DNA from 2 places in the Kitasatospora sp. NPDC001660 genome. Region 2 is predicted to be linked to the other one. Evidence: riboswitches for the same ligand, from Rfam matches in the RefSeq annotation. Region 2 holds a riboswitch; the other holds the start of a gene.

The links. Region 2 has a riboswitch for cobalamin ahead of ACWCXH_RS02900 (ribonucleoside-diphosphate reductase subunit alpha). Riboswitches for the same ligand answer to the same signal wherever they lie in the genome.
Region 1: another riboswitch for cobalamin. It lies ahead of ACWCXH_RS13785 (cobalamin biosynthesis protein); the one in region 2 lies ahead of ACWCXH_RS02900 (ribonucleoside-diphosphate reductase subunit alpha).

The regions. Positions count from the first base shown of each region.
Region 1 covers NZ_JBSFGU010000010.1:73,238-80,422, reverse strand. Annotated here, with positions in the region: gene cobO (cob(I)yrinic acid a,c-diamide adenosyltransferase) at 1-60, opposite strand, end outside; gene ACWCXH_RS13795 (putative cobaltochelatase) at 66-2,153, opposite strand; gene ACWCXH_RS13790 (cobyric acid synthase) at 2,150-3,694, opposite strand; gene ACWCXH_RS13785 (cobalamin biosynthesis protein) at 3,744-4,709, opposite strand; cobalamin riboswitch at 4,812-4,983, opposite strand; gene ACWCXH_RS13780 (alpha/beta hydrolase) at 5,372-6,460, shown strand; gene ACWCXH_RS13775 (hypothetical protein) at 7,098-7,185, shown strand, end outside.
Region 2 covers NZ_JBSFGU010000002.1:207,556-214,740, forward strand. Annotated here, with positions in the region: gene ACWCXH_RS02900 (ribonucleoside-diphosphate reductase subunit alpha) at 1-1,278, opposite strand, end outside; cobalamin riboswitch at 1,445-1,609, opposite strand; gene ACWCXH_RS02905 (GH12 family glycosyl hydrolase domain-containing protein) at 1,654-2,940, opposite strand; gene ACWCXH_RS02910 (glycoside hydrolase family 26 protein) at 3,003-4,322, opposite strand; gene ACWCXH_RS02915 (glycosyltransferase family 2 protein) at 4,322-6,349, opposite strand; gene ACWCXH_RS02920 (DUF2510 domain-containing protein) at 6,613-7,185, opposite strand, start outside.

The DNA of each region.
Region 1 (7,185 bases), on a different contig from region 2:
GCGGCGCTGGCGGGTCGTCAGGCCGTCGTCGGGAACGCTCTCGGGAACACCCTTGGGCATGCTGCTCAGGCCGCCTTTCGCAGATGGGTTGCACGGTTGGTCGCGGACCGGTTCTCACGGACGAGCGAGGCGACGCCCTCGGCGCGCAGCTCGTCCAGGGTGACGGCGGTGCCGCCGAGGTGCCCGGCCAGGGTACGGGCGAGGCCGAGCCGGACGGGTCCCGACTCGCAGTCCAGGACCACGCTCGCGACGCCCTGCGCGGCGAACAGCCCGGCCGCGCGGTGGGACTGCGCGAGCGCGTCGCGGCCGCCGGTGGCCCGTCCGTCGGTGACGACGACGACCAGCGGGCGGCGGTCGGGGTCGCGCAGCCGCTCGACCCGCAGCACCTCGTGGGCGCGCAGCAGTCCGGCGGCCAGCGGGGTCCTTCCGCCGGTGGGCAGCGACTCCAGCCGGGCCGCGCCGACCTCGACGGACGAGGTGGGCGGGAGCGCCAGCTCGGCGCCCGCGCCGCGGAAGGTGATCATGCCGATCTTGTCGCGCCGCTGGTAGGCGTCCATCAGCAGCGACAGCACGGCACCCTTCACGGCGGTCATCCGCTGCCGGGCCGCCATCGAGCCGGAGGCGTCGACGACGAACAGCACCAGGTTGGACTCCCGCCCCTTGCGGACCTGCTCGCGGAAGTCGTCCTTGCGCAGCACGAGCGCGGCGCCGGAGCGCCCGCGCGCCACCTGGTGCGGCGCGGCGGCCTGGAGGGTGGCGGTCAGGTGCAGCCGGCTGAGCGTGCCCTGCGGGCGCCGCGCGCGGACGGCGTGCCCGCTGTCGGTCTCGGCGGGGGAGCGGCGGCCCTGGGCGCCGTGGCCGGTGCCGCGCACGGCGAACAGCCGCGTGCGGTACGGATCGCCGGCCGTGACCGGCGCCGACTCCCGCGCGGGGGCGGGCCGCCCGGCCGGGACGGGCTGCTCGCCGGCGTCCGGGCCGGCGTCCGGGGCCGCGGCCTGCGGCGTCTGCGGGCCGCTGTCGGACGGCTCGGGAGCCCCACCACCGTCCGGGCCGGGGCCGCCGCCGTCGTCCGGGCCCGGACCGTCATCATCCGGTCCGTCGCCGTCGCCCCCGGGAGAGCCGCCGCCCTCGGGCTCCGGCTCCCCGTGTTCCTCCAGCGTCCGGTCCAGCTGCTCCTCGTCCAGCCCGGGCGCGTCGAACGGGTTGCGGCGGCGCCGGTGCGGCAGTGCCAGCTGGGCGGCCTTGCGGACGTCCTCCTCCAGCACCTCCGTCCGCCCGTCCCACGCCGCCAGCGCGACGGCCGTCCGCGCCATGACGATGTCCGCGCGCAGCCCGTCCACCTCGAACGCCGCGCACACGGCGGTGATCTGGCGGAGCGCCACATCGGTCAGCTCGACCTTCGGCAGCAACTCCCGTGCCGTGGTGATCCGTTCGGCGAGCGCCCGCTCCTCGTCCGCGAACCGCGCCGCGAAGGCGACCGGGTCCGCGTCGTACGCGAGCCGCCGCCGCACGACCTCGGCGCGCTCGGCCGGATCCCGCGTCGCGGCGATCTCCACGGTCAGCCCGAACCGGTCGAGCAGCTGCGGCCGCAGCTCGCCCTCCTCCGGGTTCATCGTGCCGACCAGCAGGAACCGGGCCGCGTGCCGCACCGAGACGCCCTCGCGCTCGACGTAGGAGCGGCCCATCGCGGCGGCGTCCAGCAGCAGGTCCACGACGTGGTCCTGGAGCAGGTTCACCTCGTCGATGTAGAGCACCCCGCGGTGCGCCCTGGCGAGCAGCCCGGGCTCGTACGCCTTGACGCCCTCGGCGAGCGCCCGCTCCAGGTCGAGCGAGCCGACGATCCGGTCCTCGGCCACACCGACCGGCAACTCGACCAGCTGGGAGGGGCGTTCGGAAGCGGACGGACCGACGTGCGGCCCGTCCGGGCACTGCGGGTCGGGCGTGGCCGGGGCGCAGGCGAAGCGGCAGCCGTCGACGGTGGCGATGGGCGGCAGCAGGCCGGCCAGCGCGCGGACCATCGTCGACTTCGCGGTGCCCTTCTCGCCGCGCACCAGCACGCCGCCCACGGCCGGGGAGACCGCGTTGAGCAGCAGCCCGAGCCGCAGGTCGGCCATCCCGACGACCGCGGTGAACGGGTAGCGGACGTCACTCATGCCTTGCCAGCCTCCTCAGGCGCCCCGGGCGGCAGGAACGGCAGCGATCCGGCCGCCGGCACCCCGCCCTCGATCAGCTTCCACAGCGCGTCGGTGTCCGCGTGCTCCTCGATCAGGTCCCCCAGCCGGTCCAGCCGGGCCTCGCGCGCCGCGGCGAACGAGGTGTCCGGCGCCGGTACGAACGCCCGGCCCGCCAACTCGGCCACCTCACGCAGGAACTCGCGGCGGAACCCGTCGTTCTCCAGCGCGCCGTGCCAGGTCGTGCCCCAGACCGCGCCCACCCGGCAGCCGTCCAGGCTCCGCCCGCGGTCATCGGAGACGAACGCCCGGCCGCCCTCGACCGTCACCACCCCGTGGTGGATCTCGTAGCCCTCGACCCGCTGCCCGTACGCCTCGCCGACCGGCCGCGCCAGCACCTTCTCCACGCCGAACCGCACGTGCGTCGGCAGCAGGCCGAGCCCGTCGACGGCACCCGCCTTCGACTCGACGTCGTCGACGATCGAGCCCGCCAGCATCTGGTAGCCGCCGCAGACCCCGAGGATCGGCAGCCCGGCCGCCGCCCTCGCCTTCAGCGCCGGCTCCAGCCCGCGCTCGCGCAGCCAGGCCAGGTCGGCCACGGTGGCCCGGGTGCCGGGCAGCACCACGAGGTCGGCGTCGGCCAGCTCCTCCGGCCGGGTCGCCCAGCGCACGAGCACGCCCGGCTCCTGCGCCAGCGCGTCCACGTCGGTGAAGTTCGACAGCCGGGGGAAGCGCACCACGGTCACCCGCAGCACGTCCGCCCCGAGCGGCCCGCGCCCGTCGACCCGGTCCACGACCGTCGACAGGTCCAGCGAGTCCTCGGCGTCCAGCCACAGCCCCGGCAGCATCGGCAGCGTGCCGAGCACCGGACGGCCGGTCAGGTCGTGCAGCATCTCCAGGCCGGGCGCCAGCAGCCGGGCGTCCCCGCGGAACTTGTTGACGAACCAGCCCGCCACGTGCCGCTGGTCCTGCGCGGACAGCAGCGCCAGCGTCCCGTACATCGCCGCGAACACGCCCCCGCGGTCGATGTCGCCGACCACCACGACGGGCAGCCCGGCGGCCGTCGCCAGGCCCATGTTGGCGATGTCCCGGTCCCGCAGGTTGATCTCGGCGGGCGAGCCCGCGCCCTCGCACACCACCACGTCGTACCGGCGGCGCAGGTCCGCCAGGCACTCCAGGGCGCGCTCCAGCAGGACGGGCTTGCGCTCGCGGTAGTCCAGCGCACCGACCTCGGCGACCGGCCTGCCCAGCAGCACCACCTGGCTGCGGCCGTCCGCGCCGGGCTTCAGCAGCACCGGGTTCATCGCCGCCTCCGGCTCGACCCGGGCCGCCTGCGCCTGCATCGCCTGGGCGCGGCCGATCTCGGCGCCGTCGGCCGTCACGAAGGAGTTCAGGGACATGTTCTGCGCCTTGAACGGCGCGACCCGGACGCCCTGGCGGGCCAGCCACCGGCAGATGCCCGCCGTGACGACGCTCTTGCCCGCGTCCGAGGTCGTCCCGGCGACCAGCAGCGCGTTGCTCATGCGCCCACCTCTCCCCCAGCCCCCGGCCGGGGGGACCCCCACCGCTCGCTCATGCCCTTCCCCTCCTGCCTAGGACGGCCCGGATCACGAGATGCCCCGCGACCGTCGTACCCAGCGCCAGCGCGCCCACCCGCCGCGACAGCGCGCAGGCCCGCTCGATGTCGTCCACCGCCACCGGCCGCAACTCCGCGCCCAGCACCGGCCGGTGCTCCACACGCTCCCCGTACCGCAGCGTGCCGCCGAGCCGCACGCCCACCGCGCCCGCGAACGCCGACTCCGCCTGCCCCGCGTTCGGGCTGGGGTGCGCCGAACCGTCCCGCCGCCACACCCGCCAGGCCGTCCGCGGCTCCGGCGCGGCGGCCACCGTCAGCAGCGCCGTCAACCGGGCGCCCGGCCAGCCCGCCACGTCGTCCAGCCGGGCCGAGGCCCAGCCGAACCGGGCGTGGCGCGGCGAACGGTGGCCCACCATCGCGTCCAGCGTGTTGACGGCGCGGAACGCCAGCAGCCCGGGCGTGCCGGCGAGGGCGCCCCAGGCCAGCGCGTTCACGACGGCGTCCGCGGTGTTCTCGGCCACCGACTCGACGACGGCGCGGGCGATCTGCTGCCCGTCCAGCGCGCTCGGGTCGCGCCCGCAGAGGTGCGGCAGCCGCTCCCGGGCGGCCGGGAGGTCGCCCGCGGCCAGCGACCGGCCGATCGTGCGGGCCTCCCGGGTCAGCGACGTGCCGCCGAGCACCGTCCACGTCGCGGCGGCGGCCAGCGCGGCCCGCCCCAGCGGCCGGCGGCCCACCGTCCGGTCCAGCACCACCGCGCCCGCCGCGACCGCGCCCGCGCAGAGCGCCGTGTACGCGGCCCCGGCCGCCCGGTCGTCCCGCCACATCCGCCGTTCCAGGCGCGTCGCCGCACCGCCGAAGACGGCCACCGGGTGGCCGCGGCGCGGATCGGCGTACCGGGCGTCCGCCAGGTAGCCCGCGACGGCGCCCAGCGCGAACGCGGCGGCGCGGGTCAGCGGGCGCACGACGGTGGGGGACAGGGGAGGGCTCGGCGGGTCGGGGCAGCCTGCATCGCGTGCGAGTCCTCACTCAGGGTCCGCGCCCTGGATCGACGTACCGGGGGCGAGAGTCTCCTGGCTTCCGGGTCGAACGCACCCCCGGAGCCGTCCAGCAGCCTGCCAGCAATGGCTGACGGTCCGCCTGTCGGCCCCTCCCGGCCGCTGACGGGCGAGGAGGGAAACTTCGAGCGTGCTCCCCGGTGACAGTGGCGGGACCGCGCCGGACTCGCACCGGCTTCCTCTGCATGCCTCCGTTTGGCCCTGGGATCCCATCACGCGGCCGAACCGGGAGTCAACCGAGGTCACGGAGGGGTTGATCACACCGGGGGAGCCCGCCGCGGAGCCGGATGCGGCCCCGTCAGCACCTCCGATCCGCGCCACCGCAGGGGCATGACACTCCGTGCGATCGTCCAGCGGTCCGCAGGCACCTCCGGCGGCGCTTCGTGCCGCTCGCCAGGCGTCGGGTCTGCCTGGCCCGGTCGCGGCCCCGCCCTTTCCCCGTACAGCGACTCCTCACACCCTCCCCCATACAGCCCATCCGACTGGCCGCAGGCCTTTCCCCCTAGTGAACTAGTGCCCAGGAGACTCACAGAGCGGGGAACGATATGCGTTGGGGAACCGCAGCAGTCGTGGCGGCAGCCGCCGTCGGCACCGGGGTCGCCGTCCTGGTGATCGGCCGCCGGGCGTCCGAGCGGCTCGTACGCCCGCAGACCGCCGTGCCGGAGTCCGGCCCCGTCCTGGTGCAGAGCCTCGCCGCCGACCGGATCACCTTCAACCGGACACCCGCGGTCCTGCAGCCCGGCTGCTGGGCGGTCGAGTGGGACGGTGACGGCCACGCCGTCGTCGACGACATCCTGCACAGCGACGAACAGGGCGTCACCCGCCGTCTCGTCCGCGCCGACCGGGGCACCCTCGCCCCCGGCACCGGAGTCCGCCTCACCCCGCGCGTGTACCTCGGCGACCCGACGACCGCCCTCGGCCTCCCGTTCACCGAGGCCGCCGTCACCGGCGAGCTGGGCGCCATGCCCGCCTGGCGCCTCGGCGGCAGGCGCGGCACCTGGGTGGTCCTGGTGCACGGCCCCGGCGCCGACCGCGGCCAGACCCTCCCCGTCCTGCCCCTCCTCCAGCGCCTCGCGCTGCCCGCCCTCGCCGTCACCTACCGCGGCGACCAGGGCGCGCCCGCCCCGCCGGACGGGCTCAGCCACTTCGGCGAGACCGAGTGGCGCGACGTCGAGTCGGCCGTGCGGTTCGCCCTCGACAGCGGCGCGGGCCGGGTGATCCTGTACGGCTGGTCGATCGGCGCCACGATATGCCTGCAGGCCGCGGCCCGCTCGGCCTGGTCGAGCGCCGTCGTCGGCATGGTCCTGGACTCGCCCGTCCTCGACCTCCCCGCGACCGCCCGCCGCGACGCGGTCAGGACCGGCTCCACCCGGACGGTCGCCGAGCTCGGCGCCCTCGCCGCCGAGGGCCGCACCGGGGTCGGCCTGGCCGACGTCGCCCGCCTCGCCGAGGGCGCCGGCCTGCACGTCCCGACCCTCGTCCTGCACAGCCCGGACGACCCGATCGCGCCGTTCCGCGCGGCTCAGCACCTCGCCGCGGCCCGCCCCGACGTCGTGAGCCTCCAGGCCTTCCCGGGCGCCGACCACACCGCCCTGTGGAACTCCGCCCCCGCGCACTACACGGAACTCCTCCGCCGCTGGCTCACCCCCCTCCTCTGACCACGATCATCGGGCCCTTTCCGGACATTCCAGGCGGTCATTCCTCCGCTTCACCTCTTCGCGCATTTCCCCCCACCCGCCACTCGACGCCGGCCGGGCGTCGGAAGTCGATTCCTCCGGCGCGAGAAGTCGGCCCGGTCGATTTCCCCCGCCGCCGACCTGGCCGATCCGCATCCACGCGGAGCTCGTCCGGCGATCCCGGAGGGTGAACGTTTCCCCGGCGCCGTCCGCCGGCCACCCCTCACAAGTCGGCCGGTCGCCCTTCGCCGCACCCCTTTCCGTATCCAGCCGGACACCCCCCGTGATCGCCGCAAACGGGCCTGGCATGGTCCCGCCACACGTTTCCGGCCAGGCGGTTTGCCGCTGTTGCCCGATCTTGCGGAGGTGCTGCCACAACCGGTCCGTCCGTACAACCAACCGGATGTGACAGAAGGCCGGTACAAGGGGAAGACTGCTCGACGTGACGTCTCGGAACCCGCGCGACCGTGATGCCCCGCTCCCACCGACGATCGGTACCGGTGCGACGGTGACCCGCCTCCCCGGTACGGCCCACCGGCCCGTCGGGGCCAGGCCGGGCGGGGGCGGCGTACCCCGCCGACGAGGCCCCGCACCCGCGCCCGGCCGTGGCCGGGTTCCCGTGCCGGACGGCTTCCCCGCTCCCGCCGAGCTGGCTCCGCTGGCCCGCCGGATGCTGGTGGACGCCGTCCGGATCGCCCGCTGGGCGG
Region 2 (7,185 bases):
GTTGGCGGCGCGGTTGGAGGCGTCCTTGAAGGTCATCCAGCCGTTGCCGGTCTGCGCCAGGGTGCGCATCATGCGGGCGTACAGGGTCTGCGCCGGGATCGTCCGGACGGCCTTGCCGGCCTGCTCGGCCTTGCGGTAGGCCTCGTCGAACTCCTCGCCCCACAGGTCGACGAGCTCGGGCACGTCGGCGGGGGAGAACAGCGACCAGTCCGCGTTGGCGTTGACCCGGCGCATGAACTCGTCCGGGATCCAGTGCGCCAGGTTGAGGTTGTGGGTGCGGCGCGCCTCCTCACCGGTGTTGTCGCGCAGCTCCAGGAACTCCTCGATGTCGGCGTGCCAGGTCTCCAGGTAGACGCAGGCCGCGCCCTTGCGGCGGCCGCCCTGGTTGACCGCGGCGACCGAGGAGTCGAGGGTGCGCAGGAACGGGACGATGCCGTTGGACTTGCCGTTGGTGCCGCGGATCAGGCTGCCGCGCGAGCGGATGCGCGAGTAGGACAGGCCGATGCCGCCGGCGTGCTTGGACAGCCGGGCGATCTGCGCGTAGCGGTTGTAGATCGAGTCGAGGTTGTCCAGCGGCGAGTCGAGCAGGTAGCAGCTCGACATCTGCGGGTGCCGGGTGCCGGAGTTGAACAGGGTCGGCGAGGAGGTCAGGTACTCCAGGCGGCTCATCAGGCCGTACAGCTCGGCGACCTCGCGCACCGACTGCTCGCTGTCGCCGACCGCCAGGCCGCAGGCGACACGGAGCAGGAAGTGCTGAGGGGTCTCGACGACCTTCCGGGTGATCGGGTGGCGCAGCAGGTAGCGGGACTGCACGGTGCGCAGGCCGAAGTACTCGAAGCGGTCGTCGCCCTGGGGGTCGATCAGGGCGTCGAGGGCGGCGGCGTGCTTGGCGACGAACGCGGCGGTGGTGTCGCCGATGAGGCCCTCGGCGTGGCCGACGGCGACGGAGGCGGCGAAGGAGACGGCGCCCTGGCTGCCGGCCTCGTCGACGATCTCCAGGGCGAGCAGGCGGGCGGCCAGCTTCGAGTACTGGGGGTCCTCGGCGATCATCGACGCGGCGGCGTCCACGGCCAGTCCGCGCAGCTCGGCGAAGTCCGAGCCGGCGTGGCGCCCGCGCAGCGCGGCGGCGGCGACGTGACCGGGGTCCACCTGGGGGAGATCGGCGCTGCGGTCGGTGAGGAGTCGCAGGAGCGCGCCGCCGGGGTCGGAGACCGTGGGGTCGGCGGGGGCGGAGCCGGAGCCCTGGGCGGGCAGGGTTGCTGAGGCAGCGATGGTCAAGGCGCTCTCTCCTGGCGGCGATCGGCGGCGGTGATCGGGGTGCCGGGCCGTTCGGGGCAGGGGCGCACGCGCGCGGGCGCACATGGGCGCGTCGCGCGACGGTGTCATCCCCGGCCCGCCCGCGAGGCCCGGAAGGTACTACTGGTGCTGCCGGCCTCTGCGGGAGGGCCTCTGCACACCGTCGGCAGGTACTCGGACTCGCGGGCACGGCTCGGTTGAGCCGCCCGCACACCGCTGCGGGGCAGTCCCGGACTCGCACCGGGTTCCCCTGCGTCGACAGCAGGGATGAGCATACATCTAGTGTCGGGAATCCGATGCAGCCCCACATGTAGTGTCGCGCGGCACAGTTAATCGAGCTGGCGTGCGATAAACTGCTCAGGTCGGGGGGTGCCATTCCTGCCCTGTGCGGGTGTCGCACGGGCGCATCCGCACCTGCAGCGCGCCGCCCGCGGCGGCTCCCGGAGCCGTCCCCGAAGCCGTCCCCGAAGGGGCCCCCGGGTTCGTCGGGTTTTCGACGCAGCGCCCGGTGTCCTGGTTCGCGAGCTGCCCCGTCGGGGTCACCCGCCAGCGCTGGTCGGGCCGGGAGGTGCAGGCGGTGAGGACCGGGAAGCCGATGGCGGGGTCCTCGACGCAGCGTCCGGACTGGCCGATCGAGCCGTCGTCCGCCATCGTCCAGGTCTGGGCCGCAGAGCCGTCACAGGTGCCCGCGCCGACCGCGGCCGGGTCGCCGTTCACCCGGCTGTCCAGGCACAGGCCCGGCAGGGCCGAGGTGATCGCGCCGCTGGGCTGGCCGGCGGCCGCCTGGAACGAGAACGAGTCGCTGCCGAGCCCGGCGCCGCCGTCCCAGATCTCGAACCCGGCCTGGACGGCGCACAGGTAGGAACCGGCCGGGACGTAGCCGCGCTGGACGGCGTCGCGGGTGAAGGCCCGCAGGTCCAGGTCGGTGACGGAGGACGTGCTGGTGGCCATCGCGTAGGTGATCAGCGTGTGGCTGCTGGTCTTCGGCGCCTGGTACACGCGGTAGGAGGTGCCGCCGGCCTGGAGCTCGCCGGCCTCGTCGCCGAACGGGGACTTGCCGTTGCCGCGCAGCCAGATCATCAGCTCGGCGCTCTCGGTGAACGAGCAGCTGGTGCGGCTGTTGCTGTACCAGATGTCGTACGAGGCGTTGTAGACGCCGGAGTCGATCTGGGTGGTGTGCCAACTGCTGGTCGCGTAACGCAGGTTGCTGACGGGGATGGGCAGCGGTCCGGTGCCGGGCTGGAACTGGGTGCTGATGTGCGGGTAGGCGCCGGGGCCGCGGCCGGGGTCGGTCAGGCTGGCCGGGCCGATGCCGCTGCGGGTGACCTTGAAGCCGGTGGCGCCGTCGGTGCTGCTGATGCACAGGCCGCCGGTGGCGTTCCACTCGTTGGGGTTGATCAGGTAGCGGCCGGAGTCGACGGCCTGCGAGGGGTAACGGTTCTGCGCGGTGGAGCAGAGCTCGCCGGCGGTGGCGGCGGGCAGCGGGGTGACCACCGGGGCGCCCTTGGCGGGCCTGGCGGGCTCCTGATGGTCCCGGGGGAGCAGCAGGGCGCACAGGACCAGCACGATGACGGCGGCCGGCGCGAGCGCCCACCACGGGCGCCGGCCGACGTGCCCGGCTCCGGGCATGGCGGGGTTGGTCACGGGGTTCTCGCCTCCCTGCTGCTGCGTGGTCGTACGGTCCGTCGGTCGGGCCTGGGGCGCGCTCACCCGGCGGGGGTGGAGCTCGACCGCGGCCGGGTGGCGGTGGCGGTCGGCTTCCGGGCCGGGACGCTGGGCCTGGCGGTGGCCGACGGGGAGGCCGACGGCGACGGGTCGGGCGCCGGGGAGGGCGCCGGGGGAGGCGGCGGTGCGACGGTCAGGGCCGGCACGGAGCGGACGGTCCACGGCGTGTTGTAGCGGGGCGCGGAGACCCCGGCGGCGTACGCCTGGGAGGCCGCTTCGGACGCGGCGACCCGCCAGTCGACCTCCTTGCGCGCCTCGTACCAGATCACGCCGATGATGTCCGGGTGCTGGGGGAGCTCCGAGAACATCTCGGTGATCCACTGCGCCTTGAGCCCGGAGGTGTCGGTGGCCCCGGTCTCGGTGATCACCACGGGCTTCTGGGTGAAGTCCCGGAGCTCCTTGATGGTCGGCTGGAAGATCTGGTCGAAGGACTTGTACTTCTCGACGCCGGTGGTGCCGTAGTAGCCGGACAGGCCGATCCAGTCGACGTAGTCGTCGCCCGGGTACAGCGTGTTGAGGCTGGTGGCGTTCTCGTAGTCGACGTTGGGGCTCCACACCCAGGTGACCTTGGTCGCGCCGACCTGCTTGAAGATGTCGTGGACGTGCTTCCAGGCCTGGACGTACTGGCCCTTCTTGTTCCCGTTGGCCTGCTCGGCCCACGGGTACCAGTAGCCGTTCATCTCGTGGGCGAAGCGCAGCGCGACCGGGTAGCCGAGGCCCTTGATGCCCTCGGCCCAGGTCTTGACGTAGTCGTCGAACTTCCCGTCGATGATGTTGGAGAGGGCGTACTCGGGCTGCTCGCCGCGGAGCTTGTCCTCCTTCGCCTCCTTGCGGTAGTCCCAGGGCTCCCAGGCGACCAACGGCATGATGCCGCGCTGGGCGACGGTGTCGAAGATCCGGCGGTCGAACTTCCGGTCCCACCAGCCGACCGAGAACTCCAGCACGTTGGGCTGGTGCTTGACGGCGGAGGTGAAGTCGTCGAGCGGGGAGAGGTCGTACGGGCCGGTCTTGGTCATGATGCCGGTGAACGCCTCGCCGGCCGGCGGGAACTGCGGCGGCGGGGGCGGCGTCGGGGACGCGGCCGCCGTGGCGCCGGGGGTGGCCGTCGCGGGGGCGGCGGCCGGGGAGGCGGCCAGGGCGGTGGTGAGCCAGCTCGGCATGGCGGTGGGGGCGGCGCCGGCGAAGCCGTACGGGTCCTGGTCGTGGTTGCGGGAGAGCCGGGGCGCGAGCACGAAGGTGTAGCCGACCATCAGGGCGAGGGCGACCAGGGCGGCGATCCGGGGGACGGTGATCCGCAGCATCAGCGGTCCTCCTGCTCGCGGCGGCCGCCGGCCCGGGCGGGCTCCAGCAGTTCCTCGAACTCCTCGGCGGGCTCGGGCTCTTCGGCGCGCGCAGGCTCGCTGTGTCCGGACCCGCTGTGCCCGGACCCGCTGTGCGTGGACTCGGCGTGCGGGGACGCGGTGCGCTGCGTCGGCAGCGGCCGGGCCACGGGCGCCTCGACGGCTTCGGCGCTCCCGTACGCCTCGGCGGCGCGCTGGGCGCGGGCCTCGCGGCGGCCGCTGACGAAGGAGATGACGATCGGTGCGATCCCGGTGAACAGGCTGACGAACGCCCAGAACCGCAGGATCCAGATGTCGTGGTGGAGCGTGAAGCTCGCCCCGAGCAGCCCGCCCGCGACCGCCGCCCACAGCAGGTGCAGCCGGAACGTCGACAGCGACTCGGCGCTGCGCAGGTCGCCCTTGGCGGTGACGGCGTACGCGAGCGGCCGGCGCAGCAGCGCGGCCAGCGCCGCGGCGACGTACACCGGGCCGGCGAACAGGGCCAGGCCCATGCCGGCCATGCCGATCTCGCGCCGCTCGTGAGCGGCCAGGTTGAACCGGCGCAGCCACAGCCACAGCACGAACCAGCTGCCCATGCTGGCGCCCCACAGGGCCATCCAGTGGGTGCTGTTGAGGTGGATGGAGGTGACGCCGAGGGCCAGGTAGACGGAGGTGGCGAGGCTGCCGAGGACGGTGTTGACCGCCACGCTCGGGTAGTAGAACTGGACGAGCCCGTACAGCACGCGCTGGCGCAGCCGCAGCTTGAGGCCGGAGCGCAGGCGGCTCTTGAGCAGGATCTCCCAGATGCCGTACGCCCAGCGCTTCTGCTGGTTGAAGTAGTCGGTCCACGAGGTCGGCCCCTCGCCGACGGCGAGGACGTCGGGGGTGTAGACGCCCTTCCAGCAGTGGCCGGTCTCCGGGTTGACGGTGGCCTGGATCCGCATGCTGGTCAGGTGGTCCTCGATGATCGAGTCCTGGTAGCCGCCGATCTGCTGCCAAGCGGTGGGACGGTACAGGTGGTTGGTGCCGATCAGCAGCGGCGCGTCCATGCCGTTGCCGCCGCGCTCGACCAGGCCGGAGAAGAGGTACTGCTGCACGGAGGCGCCGTGGGCGACCCAGTTGTCGTACATGTTGCCGTACACCTGCGGGGCGACGACGAACGCGACGTCGGGGTCGCGGAAGTAGCCGAGGGTGCGTTCCAGGAAGCAGGGCAGCGGGACGTGGTCCGGGTCCATCTGGGCCACCACGTCGTAGCCGTGCTCGTGCTCGGCGCGCCAGGAGTTGTGGTTGCCGGACTTGGTCTTGGCCCGGAACTCGCCCTCGGCCTGGTTGTACTCGGGGCGCCCCTTGCGGCTGAAGTGGTGGACGCCGAGGCGGGCGGCCATCTCCTTGACCCGGTCGTCGTCGCCCTCGTCGAGGATCCAGACGTCGACCTGGCCGTCGTACTCGATCCGCAGCATCGCTTCGAGGGTGCGCTCGACGATCTCGATCGGCTCCTTGGAGGGCACGATCGTGGTGAGCACGGCGACCTTGAGGCCGGGCGGCGGGGTGACCGGGAGGGGGTCCTTGGCGCGGAAGGCGAAGACCCAGACGGCGAGGTTCTGGACCAGGCGGATCACTTCGACGGTGATGACGGCGCAGAAGCAGATGCGCGCCAGGTTGATCCGCCAGTCCGGGGACCAGCCCACGCCGGAGCCGGGGATGTGCTCGGGCAGCAGCAGCCAGCCGACGAAGACCAGGCCGGCGAGCGCGTTGGCCGTGACCAGGACGGTCATGACGAACGTGACGCCGCGTGAGGAGACCGAGCGGTAGCGGACGGCGGCGCCGTCCTCGCCCGGGGTCAGCGGGCCGGTGGTCTCGGCGCAGGCGACGTAGGCGCGCTGGGCGGCGCTGTTGCGCAGGTCCCGGCGGACGAGGCGCCGTTCGTGCCGGGCCCGGGGGAGTACGCGTCCGTGGCGCCCTCGTTCCCGGCCGGTCCGGTTCGCCGCGTGTTCGTTGGTGGAGTCCACCGGTATTCCCCCAGTACAACCGCTCCGTCGCACCGGAGCCGCTGGTTTCCTGCCCTGTCGCCGCCCGCCGGCCGTGGTCACCCGCCCGTCGTCGGACGTCTCCGCGGGACCGGCACTCTTACGCGGGCATGGTCGGATTGTCGTTCAAGCGGTCAGCATACGGGCAGCGGTCGGCCGGTCACAGCCGGGGTGCGCGGCCGCTGCGGCCCGCAACGCCCGCAGGCCCCGCCGGGAAGGCGGGGCCTGCGGGGCCGATCAGCCTGTCACGGCGTGATTTTGACGGAGTTCGCGATCTGGTCCATGACCGTCAGCGGCGGGGCCTCCGACGCCTGGTCCAGGCAGATCTGCAGCACCGAGACGGTGGTCGCGCCGGCCGCCGGGGTGACCTCCAGGACGCCGCAGTAGCTGTCCGGGGTCGAGGAGCCGCTCGACATCGGCACGTGCCACAGGGCGAGGTAGCCGTCCAGGTTCTGGATCTTGACGGCCGACTGCTTCACCGGCTCCGGCGGGGTGGGCGCGTCCGAGCCGAAGCGGGCGTTGTAGAGGAGCTGCCCCATGCCGAGGACGAGGGACTTGGGGTCGGACCAACCGCCGTTGAACACACGCAGGTTCTGGACGACCAGGCCGCGGGTGCAGGCTCCGGCGCCGTGGCCGACGCAGGCGTACGGGTTGACCGCGTACCGGACGTCGTTCGGGTTCTTGGCGTCGGTCTGGACCTGCCAGTCCTGCGGCACCATGAAGTTCATCTTGCCGTCCTGGCCGGTGACCTGGCGCCCGCCCGCGATCGTCTGGCCGCCGGTCAGCGCGGTACCCATGAAGCCGTTCGGGCTCTTGGG